Regions from separate parts of the Azospirillum palustre genome, predicted to be linked through region 3. Evidence: riboswitches for the same ligand, from Rfam matches in the RefSeq annotation. Region 3 holds a riboswitch; each other region holds the start of a gene.
The links. A riboswitch is a leader RNA that binds a small molecule or an ion and turns the genes downstream of it on or off. The one in region 3 is predicted to bind thiamine pyrophosphate.
Positions count from the first base shown of each region.

Region 1: another riboswitch for thiamine pyrophosphate. It lies ahead of thiO (glycine oxidase ThiO); the one in region 3 lies ahead of CRT60_RS28655 (ABC transporter ATP-binding protein).
Region 2: another riboswitch for thiamine pyrophosphate. It lies ahead of thiC (phosphomethylpyrimidine synthase ThiC); the one in region 3 lies ahead of CRT60_RS28655 (ABC transporter ATP-binding protein).

Region 1 covers NZ_PDKW01000043.1:2,259,402-2,263,917, forward strand. The annotation lists gene thiG (thiazole synthase) at 30-830, opposite strand; gene thiS (sulfur carrier protein ThiS) at 1,014-1,235, opposite strand; gene thiO (glycine oxidase ThiO) at 1,232-2,428, opposite strand; TPP riboswitch at 2,420-2,519, opposite strand; partial or broken gene CRT60_RS37850 (FIST signal transduction protein) at 2,756-3,994, shown strand; partial or broken gene CRT60_RS37855 (methyl-accepting chemotaxis protein) at 4,388-4,516, shown strand, end outside.
Region 2 covers NZ_PDKW01000043.1:2,189,470-2,193,985, forward strand. The annotation lists gene thiC (phosphomethylpyrimidine synthase ThiC) at 1-1,732, opposite strand, end outside; TPP riboswitch at 1,865-1,999, opposite strand; gene CRT60_RS32635 (magnesium transporter CorA family protein) at 2,077-3,060, opposite strand; gene CRT60_RS32640 (hypothetical protein) at 3,101-3,385, opposite strand; gene argB (acetylglutamate kinase) at 3,418-4,317, opposite strand; gene CRT60_RS32650 (cation:proton antiporter domain-containing protein) at 4,400-4,516, opposite strand, start outside.
Region 3 covers NZ_PDKW01000043.1:1,344,958-1,349,473, reverse strand. The annotation lists gene CRT60_RS28670 (universal stress protein) at 1-381, opposite strand, end outside; gene CRT60_RS28665 (ABC transporter substrate-binding protein) at 504-1,445, opposite strand; gene CRT60_RS28660 (ABC transporter permease) at 1,464-2,231, opposite strand; gene CRT60_RS28655 (ABC transporter ATP-binding protein) at 2,228-2,959, opposite strand; TPP riboswitch at 3,007-3,113, opposite strand; gene CRT60_RS28650 (acetoin utilization protein AcuC) at 3,234-4,361, shown strand.

The sequences.
Region 1 (4,516 bases), 910 kb from region 3:
CCCTCCGGTTGCCCCGCAATTAGCCGGTATCAGCCGCCGATCAGGCCCATCTGCGGGCTGGACGGTTCGGCATGGGCGCGCATCGGCATGCGGCCGGCCAGATGGGCGGCGCGGCCGGCATTGACCGCATCGCGCATCGCCGCCGCCATCCGCACCGGGTCGCGCGCCTTCGACACCGCGGTGTTCAGCAGAACGGCGGCGCAACCGAGCTCCATCGCCAGCGCCGCGTCGGACGCGGTGCCGATGCCGGCATCCAGCACCACCGGCACCGGGCTGCGGGCGCAGATCGTCTCGATGGCGTGCGGGTTGCGGATGCCCATGCCCGACCCGATGAAGGCCCCCAGCGGCATCACCGCAGCGGCCCCCAGGTCGGCCAGCTTGCGGCAGGTCACCGGATCGTCGTTGCAATAGGGCAGCACGACGAAGCCGTCATTCACCAGCTCCTCGGTCGCGCGCAGCAGTTCCTCCACGTCGGGATAGAGCAGCTCGCGGTCGCCGATGACCTCCAGCTTGATCCAGGGGGTGTCCAGCGCCTCGCGCGACAGCTGGGCGGTCAGCACCGCTTCCTTGGCGGTCATGCAGCCGGCGGTGTTGGGCAACAGCCCGACCGGCCCGGCCGCCCGCCCGGCGGTGGCGCGGGCCAGCACGTCGACGAGGCTTTCCGAATAGCCGTCCAGGCTGATGCGGCGGATCGCCAGCGTGACCAGTTCGCTGCCGCTGGCCGCCAGCGCGTCGAGCATCACCTGCTGGTTCGGATAGCCGGCGGTGCCGAGGAACAGCCGCGAGCCGAGGCTGCGCCCGGCGATGGTGAGGGTGTCGGTCTGGGACATGGGGGGAGCCTTTTGCAAAGGCCCTCTCCCGCCCCGGGAGAGGGAGGGGACCCGCGCCGTAGGCGTGGGGAGGGTGAGGGGGTATCCGAACATGGATTCTGATCCTTGCCCCACCCCTCACCCTTCCCATGCTGCGCATGGGCCCCTTCCCTCTCCCGGGGCGGGAGAGGGAGGATCGGGGGGTCAGCCGCCCTGGATGGGGCGGACGATTTCCAGGCTGTCGCCGGGCTTAAGCGCGGTCTCCGGCCAGCGGCGGCGGGGGACCACGGCGCCGTTCAGGGCGACCGCGACGCCCTTCGCACCCTCGGCGATGCCGCGGCCGGCCAGGAACTCGGCGACGGAGGCGGCGGACAGCGGCTCTTCGCAGCCGTTGACGCGGATGGCTTCACGTGAAACGGCGGTCATGCGGCGGCTCCCGCAGCAACGAAGCGGTCGGCGGCGAAGGGGCGCAGCAGCGGATCGGTCTCGCCGGTCAGCACCAGACGGGCGATGCCGTCGGCGGTCACCGGGGTCAGCAGGATGCCGTTGCGGTGGTGGCCGGTGGCGTGGATCAGTCCGGGAATGCCGCTCTCGCCCAGGATCGGCGCATCGTCGCGGCTGCCGGGACGGAAACCCGCCCAGGCTTCCTCGATGGGCAGTTCGGCAATGCCCGGCAGCGCCCGCCACGCCCCCTCCAGCAGGGCGAACTGGCCGCCGGCGGTCAGACGGTCGTCGAAGCCGCGCTCCTCCGTCGTGGCGCCGATCAGCAGCCGGCCGTCCAGCCGCGGGATCAGGTAGGTGCCGGGCGTCCACACCACATGGCGCAGCAGCGGCAGACGGGGATCCATGCGCAGGCAGACCATCTGCCCCTTCACCGGACGCACCGGCGGCCGGGCGGCGGGCGGCAGCCCAGGCACCCCGGCCGACCACGCCCCGGCGGCCAGCACCACTTGGTCGGCCCGGTGCAGCGTCTCGGCCACCCGCACACCGACGGCGCGCCCGCCCTCCACCGCCAGCGCAACCTCGCCGCACCGCTCATGCAGATGGGCGCCAGCGAGTTCGGCGGCGCGGCGCAGGGCGGCTGCGACCTTGCGGTTGTCGACCTGATGGTCGCCGGCACAAAACAGGGCACCGGCGACACCCGGTTGCAGGAAGGGTTCGCGCCGCCGCACCTCGGCCCCGCCCAGCCACTCCACCGGCAATCCCAGATCGCGCTGGAACCCGTGCAGGAAGCGGACCTTCGCGGCATCGTCGGCGGTCAGCGCGATGACCATGGTGCCTTCGCGGCGCAGATCGACGGCGATGCCGCTCGCCGCTTCGAGATCGCGGGCGAAGTCCGGCCACAGGGCCTGCGACGCGCGGGTCAGCGGCAGCAGCCCCTCCTCGCCCGGCTCGGTTTCGACACAGGCGGCCAGCATGCCGCCGGCGGCATAGGTGGCGCCGCGCCCGGCCTCCCCCCGCTCGAAAACGTCGACGCGGCAGCCGGCCGACGCCAGCCTCCAGGCGATGGCGAGGCCGATGCAGCCGGCGCCGACGATGGCAACGGAAGGACGGGTGGCGGACGGGCGGAGTCCCGGCGCGGAAACGGAATATGGATGCGGTTCTGGCGCATGGATCATGCGGCGGCTCCCTTCGCTGGAATTACCCAGACAGGTTCGATGGGTGTGTTCTCAGCCGCGCGACCACCGCACGGCACCCCAGGCCTATGGATTGCCTTATGCCAATGTTCCGCTGGCCCCACAAGCGGAATCGACCGCCGCCCGGCCCCAACCTGCCGATGGATGCGGCGACAGGCCGCAGCCGGATACGGAGTCCCCCCGACAGGAAGCGCTACCGATCGGCAGCTAAAGTGTCGGCAAAATGAGCCATACCCGGGCACTCACAGCGGAAAACGGGCGCAGCCGGTGCGCGGGATGAACGACAAAGACGACCGAGGATTCGCCAGCATGCTGTCTTTCTTCCGCTCGGACTCCCCGACCTCCCCCGTCCCCGGCAGCCCGGTCGGCGCTCCTGCCGGCAGGTCCGAACCGGCAGCGCATGCCGCCGGACCGGCGGAACAGCCGATCCGCAGCCTGTGCCTGCCGGCAGGGCAGATCGGCGCCGCGGCGCTGGAGGGTCTGACTTTCGCCGACGGGGCACCGGCGCTGGTCGTCGGTTTCGTGTCGCCGCATGTCGATTTCGCCGCCACCGCGCGGGCGGTCCGCTCCGCCCTGCCGGCGGCGACCCAGCTGGTGCTGGTCTCCACCGCGGGCGAGCTGTGCGCGGCCGAGGGCCAGCCGCTCTACCGCAAGGCCGGCGACCGCTGGGACAGCGTGGTGCTGCAATCCTTCAGCCCGCGCCTGCTCGCCGGGGTCAGCATCCAGTCGGTCCCGCTGCATTGCGACGACCTGCGCGGCGGCCGCCCGACCCGCGACGTGCCGGCCCGGGTGGAGGCGATCCGCGGCGAGCTCGACCGCATCCGCGTCCCCTTCCCGGTCGACAGCCACGACACGGTGGCGCTGACCTTCATCGACGGGCTGTCGGCCAGCGAAAGCTGGTTCATGGAGGCGGTCTACCGCTCCGGCCATTTCCCCTGCCTGTTCATCGGCGGCTCGGCCGGCGGCAAGCTCGACTTCCGCAACACCCATCTGTTCGACGGCCAGCGCGTGCTGGAGAACGCGGCGGTGACGATCTTCCTGAAGATGGCGCCCGGCATCCGCTACGGCATCTTCAAGTCGCAGAATTTCCGGCCGACCCAGACCCGCTTCGCCGTGGTCGACGCCGACCCGATGCGCCGCATCGTGCGCAGCGTGATCGACCGCGACGGCTTCGAGGTCGTCGGCTTCATCGACGCGCTCGCCAAATCCCTGCGCTGCAAGCCGCAGGACCTGCCGGGCAAGCTGGCGAAGAACACCTTCGCCATCGAGATGGAGGGAGAGCTGTTCGTCCGCTCCATCTCCGGCTTCGATTTCGAAAAGGGGGAGGTCGCCTTCTACTGCGACGTCAATCCCGGCGATTCGCTGTGCCTTGTCGAGGCGACCGATTTCGTCCGCCAGACGGAGGACGACCTCTCGGCCTATCTGCGCAACAAGCCGCAACCGGTCGGCGCCATCCTGAACGACTGCATCCTGCGCCGGCTGAACAATCCCGACCAGCTGTCGCGGGTCCATGCCTTCGACGGGCTGGCCGCCGCCGGCTTCTCCACCTTCGGCGAGCTGCTGGGCATCAACATCAACCAGACCCTGTCGGCGCTGATGTTCTTCGAGGTGCCGCCCGGCGCCGCCTTCTCCGACGACATGGTCGACCGCTTCCCGGTGCATTACGCCCGGTTCCAGAGCTATTTCATCGCCACCCGCTACAACCGGCTGGAGCTGCTGAGCCGCATCCGCAACAGCGTGATCGAGCGGATGCACAGCTATCTCGACGCGCTGGTGACGCTGACCGGCGGCGTGCAGGAGACCGCCAGCTATGCCGCGCGCATCGGCGGCTCGATGTCGGCGATCGAGGCGACGCTGAACCGCCACGCCACCCTGTTCGACGGCCACGCCGACCGCAAGGAGGCTCTGGTCCGCGAATTCAACCAGCTGTCCACCGTGGTGAAGAGCATCGAGAAGGTGCTGGCGGTGATCGACGGCATCGCCAGCCAGACCAACCTGCTGGCGCTCAACGCCACCATCGAGGCCGCCCGCGCCGGAGAGGCCGGAAAGGGTTTCGCCGTGGTGGCGGCG
Region 2 (4,516 bases), 840 kb from region 3:
CCGCCGGCTGGTAGATTTCCCCGCCCGACTGGCGGAACTTCTCCGACATTTCGGCCATGCCGGACTCCGCGGCGTCGCGGATTTCCTGCGTGATCTTCATCGAGCAGAATTTCGGCCCGCACATCGAACAGAAATGCGCGGTCTTGGCGCCTTCCGCCGGCAGGGTCTCGTCGTGATAGGCCATCGCCGTGTCGGGATCGAGCGACAGGGCGAACTGGTCGCGCCAGCGGAAGGAGAAGCGGGCGCGCGACATGGCGTCGTCGCGCAGCCGCGCAGCCGGATGGCCCTTGGCGAGGTCGGCGGCGTGGGCGGCAATCTTGTAGGCGATGACGCCGGCCTTCACGTCGTCGCGGTCGGGCAGGCCGAGATGCTCCTTCGGCGTGACGTAGCAGAGCATCGCCGTGCCGAACCAGCCGATCATCGCCGCACCGATGGCGCTGGTGATGTGGTCGTACCCCGGCGCGATATCGGTCACCAACGGCCCCAGCGTGTAGAAGGGCGCCTCGCCGCACAGCGCCAGCTGCTTCTCGACATTGTGCTTGATCTTGTGCATCGGCACATGGCCCGGCCCTTCGATCATCACCTGCACGTCGCGCGCCCAGGCGATCTTCGTCAGCTCGCCCAGCGTCTCCAGCTCGGCGAACTGCGCGGCGTCGTTGGCGTCGGCCTGGCTGCCCGGCCGCAAGCCGTCGCCCATCGACAGCGCCACGTCATAGGACCGGCAGATCTCGACGATGTCGGCGAAATGGTCGTAGAGGAAATTCTCGCGGTGATGCGCCAGGCACCATTTGGCGATGATCGAGCCGCCGCGCGAGACGATGCCGGTCACCCGCTTGGCCGTCAGCGGGATGTGGGCCAGCCGCAGGCCGGCATGGATGGTGAAGTAATCGACGCCCTGCTCCGCCTGCTCGATCAGCGTGTCGCGGAACAGCTCCCAGGTCAGATCCTCGGCCTTGCCATTCACCTTCTCCAAAGCCTGATAGATCGGCACGGTGCCGATCGGAACCGGAGAGTTGCGCAGGATCCATTCGCGGGTCTGGTGGATGTCGGCGCCGGTGGACAGGTCCATCACGGTGTCGGCGCCCCAGCGGATCGACCAGACCATCTTCTCCACCTCCTCCTCGATGGAGGATGTCACGGCGGAGTTGCCGATGTTGGCGTTGATCTTGGTCAGGAAGTTGCGGCCGATGATCATCGGCTCCGACTCGGGGTGGTTGACGTTGGACGGGATGATCGCCCGCCCGCGCGCCACCTCGTCACGGACGAATTCCGGGGTGATGAAGTCGGGGATCTCGGCGCCGAAATCCTCGCCGTCGCGCCCCGATCCACTGGCAGCCTCAAGCGCCGCCGCACGGCCGAGATTCTCGCGGACGGCGATGTAGTCCATCTCCGCGGTGACGATGCCGGCGCGGGCGTAGGCCATCTGGGTCACCGCGCCGCCGCCCTTGGCGCGCAGCACGCCGCTGTCGGTGGTCTCGACATCGCCGCGTGCCAGGATCCAGTCGCGGCGGTGCTTGGACAGGCCGGCCCGCACATCGATGGTGACCTCTCCGTCGGTGTAGGGACCGGAGGCGTCATAGACGGTCAGCGGCGGCTCGCCGCCCGACAGCGCGATCTCGCGCAGGGCGACGCGCAGGTCGGGAAAGCGCGTGCCGGGCACATGGATTTTCCGCGACGACGGCAGCGGGCCGGTCGAAATGCGGATGGCGTTCTCGTTGAAGTCCTTAGGCATTGGGTTTCTCCGTCGGAGTTGGGCGGACAAACCCGGGACTGCGGACGGAGGTGCGGTATCTTCGTGCGGGCCGTTTTCGGAATGGCTTCCCCGGCATGGCGGGGCCGATACGGCCGGACGGGGCGAGATACGGCCCGTCACGAGGTCCCTCCCTTCGCCGGTATGACCCGGATCAGGTTCGAAGGGTCACCACGCTGCCGGCATGCGCAGTGCGCCGTCCGGCCGTTGGTATCTCAGCCCCCTGTCGGGACCCCCCTGGAATGCGGCCCATCCTGCCGCCGACGGACGGTCGTGTCAAAAGGAAAGCGCTGCGGACGATCCGCCTGCCATATTGTGGAATTGCGCTACATCCAGCGCTTCGACCGCACGTAGACCATCGGCAGCAAGGCCGACAGCAGCATCAGCCCCAAGGCGCTGGCATAACCGAAGGGCGACTGGCTGCCGGGCATGTCGGTGAAGTTCATGCCGCCGATGCTGGCGACCAGGGTCGGCGGATAGAGCAGGACGGTCAGCACCGACACGATCTTGACGATCTCGTTCTGCTCGACATTGATCTGGCCCAGCGCGGTGTCGAGCGCCAGGGCGACCTTGCCGGACAGGAAGCGGGCATACTGGTCCAGCCCGCGCAGATCCTGCAGCGTGGTCTTGGCCCAGCGCCGCGTCGCCTTGCCGGCGTTCCACCCGTCGCCGCGCGCCAGGAAGTCGGTCATCCGGGTGAGGCTGGCCAGACTGATCCGCGCCTTGCCGATCAGGTGGCCGGCATGGCCGATGCGCTTCAGCGTCTGCGCGTCGTCCAGCGTCTCGCCGCGGGAGCGCAGCTTGCGCCCACGGAAATAGCGGCGGTTCAGCGCATCCATCTCCACCCCGGTCCGCCGCAGCACGACGGAGGTGCGGTCGATCATCCCATCCACCAGCGCGGCCAGCACCAGTTCGCCGCGCGATGCGGACACCTGCCCATGGGTGGCGCGGCGGCGGAAGGCCAGCAGCGCCTGCGGATCGATGTCATGGATGGTCACCAGCCGCCGGCCGGCCAGCACGAAGCTGACAGTGGCGATGCGCGGCTCGTCGGTGTCGGCCCAGACCAGGGCGGTGACGGTCATGGTCAAGGCACCACCGGCAACGCGCAGACGGCTCGACTCCTCGATCTCCGCCATCTGCTCGCGGGTGGGCAGGTTGGTGCCGATCAGCGCCTCCGCCCGCGCCAGCTCGTCGGGCGTCGGGTTAATCAGGTCCAGCCACACGGCGGACTCGGGGAACGGGACCGACTCGTCCGCGGCCTCCCTGTCCCAGCGCAGCAGACCGCCGTCATTGACGAAGACATGCAGCAAGGCTGTGCTCCTTGCATGGGCGCGGTTCGGGCGGCCCGGTCTAGGTCACCCGGCCACCGCGCCGCGGTTTCGCCGGAGGCGGAGCCTTTTCCCCATCGAGGTCGAGCGCCCCACCCTCGGCCTTCAGCGCCTGTTCCAGCTTGCGGCGGAAGGCGCCGCCATCCCGCTTGGCGTCGAGAAAATGGCCGACCGCCTCCTTCGCCGCGTCGCTGTCATAGGGGACCTTGCCCAGGGCGGCCAGCCGGGCACGCTCCACCAGCTTCGGGTCCATCCTCTCCCGGATGGCCTTCATCTGGCGAAGCAACTCCTTGCGCAGATCGCTCATCGGGCCCCCCTTGGCGGTCCCCTTCCGTGGTGTCAGGCCTTGCCGATCAGGGTGCCGGCGCCGCCTTCGGTGAAGATCTCCAGCAGCAGCGCATGCGGCACGCGGCCATCCAGGATAACAGCGGCATCGACGCCCTGCTCCACCGCACCGATGCAGGTCTCGATCTTCGGGATCATGCCGCCCGAAGCGGTGCCGTCGGCGATGGCCTTGTGGGCATCCTCCAGCGACATCTTCTCGATCAGCTTCTTTTCCTTGTCGAGCACGCCGGCGACATCGGTCAACAGGAAGAAGCGCGCCGCCTTCACCGCCGCCGCGACCGCGCCGGCCGCCGTGTCGGCGTTGATGTTGTAGGTGTCGCCGTTCACGTCGAAGCCGACCGGCGCGATCACCGGGATGATGTCCGACTGGGCGAGCGCGTGCAGGATCTGCGGGTTCACCTTGTAGGGTTCGCCGACGAAGCCGAGGTCCAGCACCCGCTCGATGTTGCTGTCTGGATCGCGCTGCACGCGTTCCAGACGGCGGGCGGTGATCAGGTTGCTGTCCTTGCCCGACAGGCCGACGGCACGGCCGCCGGCGCTGTTGATGGCGGCGACGATCTGCTTGTTGATGGAGCCGGCCAGCACCATCTCGACCACCTCGACCGTCTCCTTGTCGGTGACGCGCAGGCCGTCGATGAAGCTGGACTTGATCTTCAGCCGCTCCAGCATCTGGCCGATCTGCGGGCCGCCGCCATGGACGACCACCGGGTTGATGCCGACCTGCTTCAGCAGGACGATGTCGCGCGCGAACAGCTCCGCCAGGCTGGCGTCGCCCATGGCGTGGCCGCCGTACTTGATGACGAAGGTGCTCCCGGCGTAACGGCGCATGTAGGGCAGCGCTTCGGACAGGGTACGGGCCTTGGCGAGCCACTCGTCACGGGTGGGAGTCTGCACGGGAGGATGCCCTTTGTCGGGGTGGAGTGTCGGGCTTCTTTAACGGAAAGGCCGGCCGGTTGCCTAGGGGGCAATTTAACGGTCATACACCCCCGTGACGGCCTCCCGCGGCTGCGGCCGCCGCGCCGCCCGCCGGACGCCACAATCCGGCCAGCCGCGTCATCGGCTGCGTCAGCGCGGTCACCGCCACCGCCATCAG
Region 3 (4,516 bases):
ATGGTGCAGCGACACACGCTCACCCGCCCGCACCGCCGCGGATTGCGCGACGACGATCAGGTCGGCATAGGCGGCGCGCTCGGCCAGAAGATCGACATGGTCGCCCTCTTCGACCGTCCAGTCGTAGGGCAGCCCGTCGAGCGACTTGCGGACCTCCTGCTCGATCCGCTCGGCATTCTCGTGGGCGATTGCGGTCGCCTCCGCCATGAAGCCATAGGACGCGGCGCGGCCGGTGGCGCCCGCCGGCATCGACACCGGGGTGGCGATGTAGAGCGCCTGGATATGGGCGGAGAAGCGCTTGGCCAGGGCTGCGGCCACCGCCAGACGGCTGGCGTGGGCGTCGTCGTTGGCCATATGCAGCAGGATGGTCTTGATCGGCATGCCCTCGCGTCTCCCAACATTATGATCGGTCCACCATCAGCCGGCGGAGCGGTTTCCCTCTAGGTAACGCTCCGCCGGGGTCGATGGCAATGTCGGTGGATGGCAGGGACCGTGGGAGACCGTTACTTCACCACCACCGCATACTGCTCGACCGGCGCCACCGCCTTGATCAGGCCGCGGGCCTTCAGGAACTCGGCGAAGCGGGTGTAGCGCTCGGCATCCAGGGCGGCCGGGCTGTGGGAGAAGCGCGGCAGCGTGTCGGCCCAGGCGCGGCGGTTCAGCTCGTCGTTCAGTTCGGGCCGGCCCTTGACGAAGGCGGCCTGCGACTCCTCCGGATGGTTCAGGATGTAGAGCGTCGCCCGCTCCACCGCCGCCAGGAAGCGCTTGAAGCGCGGATCGTTCGCCTTGTCCTTGCGGGCGACCAGAATCAGCTCGTCATAGGGCGGAACGCCCTCTTCCTCCGGATAGAAGGCGCGGCCGGGGCGCTTCTCGATCTCCATCTGGTTCAGTTCGAAATTGCGGAAGGCGCCGACCACCGCATCGACCTGGCCCGACAGCAGCGACGGCGAGAGGGAGAAGTTGACGTTCACCAGCTCGACGTCCTTCAGGCTCAGCCCCTGCTTCTCCAGCATGGCGCCCAGCAGCGCGTCCTCGAAGCCGGCGATGGAGTAGCCGACCTTGTGGCCCTTCAGATCCTTTAGCGTCTTCACCGGCCCGTCGCGCAGCACGACGACCGAGTTCAGCGGTGTGGACACCAGCGTGCCGATGCGGACCAGCGGCAGTTCCTCCGCCACCTGCAGGATCAGCTGCGGCTGGTAGGAGACGGCGATGTCGGTGCCGCCGGCGGCCACCAGCTTCGGCGGGTCGTTGGGGTCGGCCGGGGCGGTCAGCGTGACCTCAAGCCCGGCATCCTTGAAAAAGCCCTTCTCCTGCGCCACCACCAGCGGGGCGTGGTCCGGGTTGACGAACCAGTCCAGCATCACGGACAGCTTGTCCTGGGCCAGTGCTGGAAGCGAGGTCATCAGGCCGGCAGCGATCAGGCCGGCGGTGAAAAGATGCTTCATCGGGTGTCTCTCCCCCCTTCAAGGGTTGGCGTCTTCGGCAGGTTGGGTATCGGGTTGCCAGGGCAGGGCACGGCGGGCCAGCACATCGACGGCGGCGTACAGCGTCACCGCGAACATCCCCAGCACCAGCACGGCGGCGAACAGAAGGTCGATCTGCATGCGGGCATTGGCGTGCAGCATCAGGTAGCCGAGACCGGAGGACGACCCCACCCATTCGCCGATCACCGCCCCGATGGGCGCCACCGCGGCGGCCACCCGCACGCCGGACCAGAAGGCGGGCAGGGCGGCCGGCAGGCGGATGCTCCACAGGATCGCGGCGGGTGAGGCGCCCATGGTGCGGGCAAGGTCGAGCCAGCCGGGATCGGTGCGCCGCAGCCCGTCGAACAGCGCGGTCGTCACCGGGAAATAGATGACCAGCACCGCCATGGCGATCTTGGACGCCATGCCATAGCCGAGCCACAACACCAGCAGCGGCGCCAGCGCGAAGACCGGGATGGCCTGGCTGACCAGAAGCAGCGGCATCAGCCAGCGCCGCGCCGTGCGGAACCGCGCGAGCAGCAAAGCGCTGACGCCGCCCAGCGCCACGCCGGCCACCAGTCCGATCAGAATCTCAGCCAGCGTGGTCAGGCCATGGCTCAACAAGAGAGGGGCCTGCCGCTGCATGGCGTCCGCCACCGCCAGCGGACCGGGCAAAAGGTAGCGCGGCAGACCGGTGGTCCAGACCAGTGCCTGCCAGCCGGCGACCAGCACCAGCAGGGTGATCGCGCCGCGCAGCAGCGCCTTCATTCCGCCAGCCTCCGCAACAGTTCGGCCTGATGCGCCAGCAGTTCCGGATCGTCGACCCGGCGCGGCACCGGGCCGGAGGGCTCCAGCGCCGGCCCCATAATGGCCGGCCGGCCGGTCATCACATGCAGGCGGTCGCCGATGCGCAGCGCCTCCAGCGGGTCATGGGTGACCATCAGGACGGTGCGGCCGGCCAGCGTCTCCGCCGCCGTTTCCTGCAAGCGCAGCCGGGTGATGGCGTCGAGCGCCGAGAAGGGCTCGTCCATCAAGACTAGCGGCTTGTCCTCCATCAGGGTACGGGCCAGCGCCACGCGCTGCTTCTGCCCGCCGGACAGGGCGGCGGGACGGTCGCGCTCGCGCCCGGCCAAGCCGACACGGTCCAGCAGCGCACGGGCCTGCTCCACCCGCGCCGGATCGGGACGGCGGTGGCGCAGCCGGTCGCCGAGCAGCACATTGTCGAGAACGGTCAGCCAGGGCAGCAGCAGGTCCTGCTGCGCCATGTAGGCGATCCGGCCGGCCAGCGGCTGCCGGTCGCCGGTGACCACCTCGGTCGGCGGCTCCGGCTCGGCCAGACCGGCGAGGATACGCAGGAGCGTGGTCTTGCCGACGCCGCTCGGCCCCAGCAGGCAGGTGGTCCGCCCGGCCGGCAGCTCCAGAGTCAGGTCGGAGAACAGCAGCGTGCCGCCATAGGTCAGCCGTGCGCGGGAGATGGTCACCGAAAGCGGCGTCATCGCAGGCACGCGGGCATGCATCGTGGACTGGCGGAGATGGAGAGGGTGCGATCCCGCATCACTGATCCCTACGCCGGCATGAACCGGATCAGGTTCCAGGGGTCGTCCCGCAACAGGACCTCTCAGCCGCCCATCGGCTCCCCCCAGTGAAGGCGGCGACTATAGGCGCGGACGATCCGTGACCGCAAGCATTGCCGGATGCAGGTTCCGGCATGCGGAAGCGGGCGGCTTGACCGCACCGCCGCGGCGCCTAGTTTCTGACGGGCATCGAGGAGTGCCCGTCCTGACCACACCATTCCGCACACCGCTGTTCATCGGCGGGGAAATCTACCGCGGCTCCACCTATGGGCCGAAGCATCCGCTGGCGATTCCGCGCGTGTCGACCGCCATCGACCTCAGCCGTGCCATGGGCTGGCTGCCGGACAAGGTCTATCTCGACACCCATGTGGCGAGCGAACGCGAGCTGGCGCGCTTCCACACGTCCGATTACATCGCCGCGCTGAAGCGGGCGGAGGCCGAGCAGCGCGTCGACGAGGCGACCGCAACCCGCCACAATCTGGGAAAGCTGGAAAATCCCGTCTTCGCCGAGATGTACCGGCGGCCGGCCCACAGCAGCGGATCGGCGTTGCAGGCTGCCCGGATTCTCGGCGACCGGCCGGCCGGTCTTGTCTATGCGCCGGCCGCCGGGACGCATCATGCGCGGCGCGACCGGGCCAGCGGCTTCTGCTATTTCAACGCGCCGGTTCTCGGCATCCTGGAATTGCTGGACCATGGGCTGGAGCGGGTCCTCTATGTCGATCTCGACGCCCATCATGGCGACGGGGTGGAGGAGGCCTTTGCCGACGACGACCGGGTGCTGACCGTGTCGATCCACGAGGATGGGCGCTGGCCCTACACCGGCAAGGCGGAGGAGCGCGCCGGCGGCATGGCCCGCAACCTGCCGGTCCCGCCGGGCTTCAACGACAGCGAGATGGAGCATGTGATGGCGGCGGCGGTCCTGCCGCTGGCCCGTGCCTTCCGTCCGCAGGCGATGGTGATCCAGACCGGCGCCGATGCCTTGGCCGAGGATCCGTTGAGCCGTCTGGAGCTGTCCAACCGCGCGCTGTGGGATGCCGTGGCGGCGCTGCTTCCCCTGGCGCCGCGGGTGCTGGTGGTCGGAGGCGGCGGCTATAACCCCTGGTCGGTCGGGCGTTGCTGGGCCGGGATCTGGGCGGTGATAAACGGCATCGATCCCGCCGTGCGGCCGACGGCGGAGGCGGAGGCGGTGCTGCGTGCCCTGACCTGGAACCGCGCCGCCGGCCGCAACCCGCCGGACCATTGGTTCACCACGTTGGGCGACGAACGGCGGCCGGGGCCGGTTCGGGACGCTGTGAAGCGGGTGGCCGAGATGGCCATGTCCTGAAGGGTGGCGCTGTCCTGACCCGCGGTTGACCGACTCATTCCGACGAATTTCGAACCAACCTGTGACGATTCGTTGACGGGGTCGGATTGTTCGTTGATTCTCTTTTCCACTGCGCCGGTGCAGCTTCCGTGTCGGGCGATGCGGGCTTCGGCGGG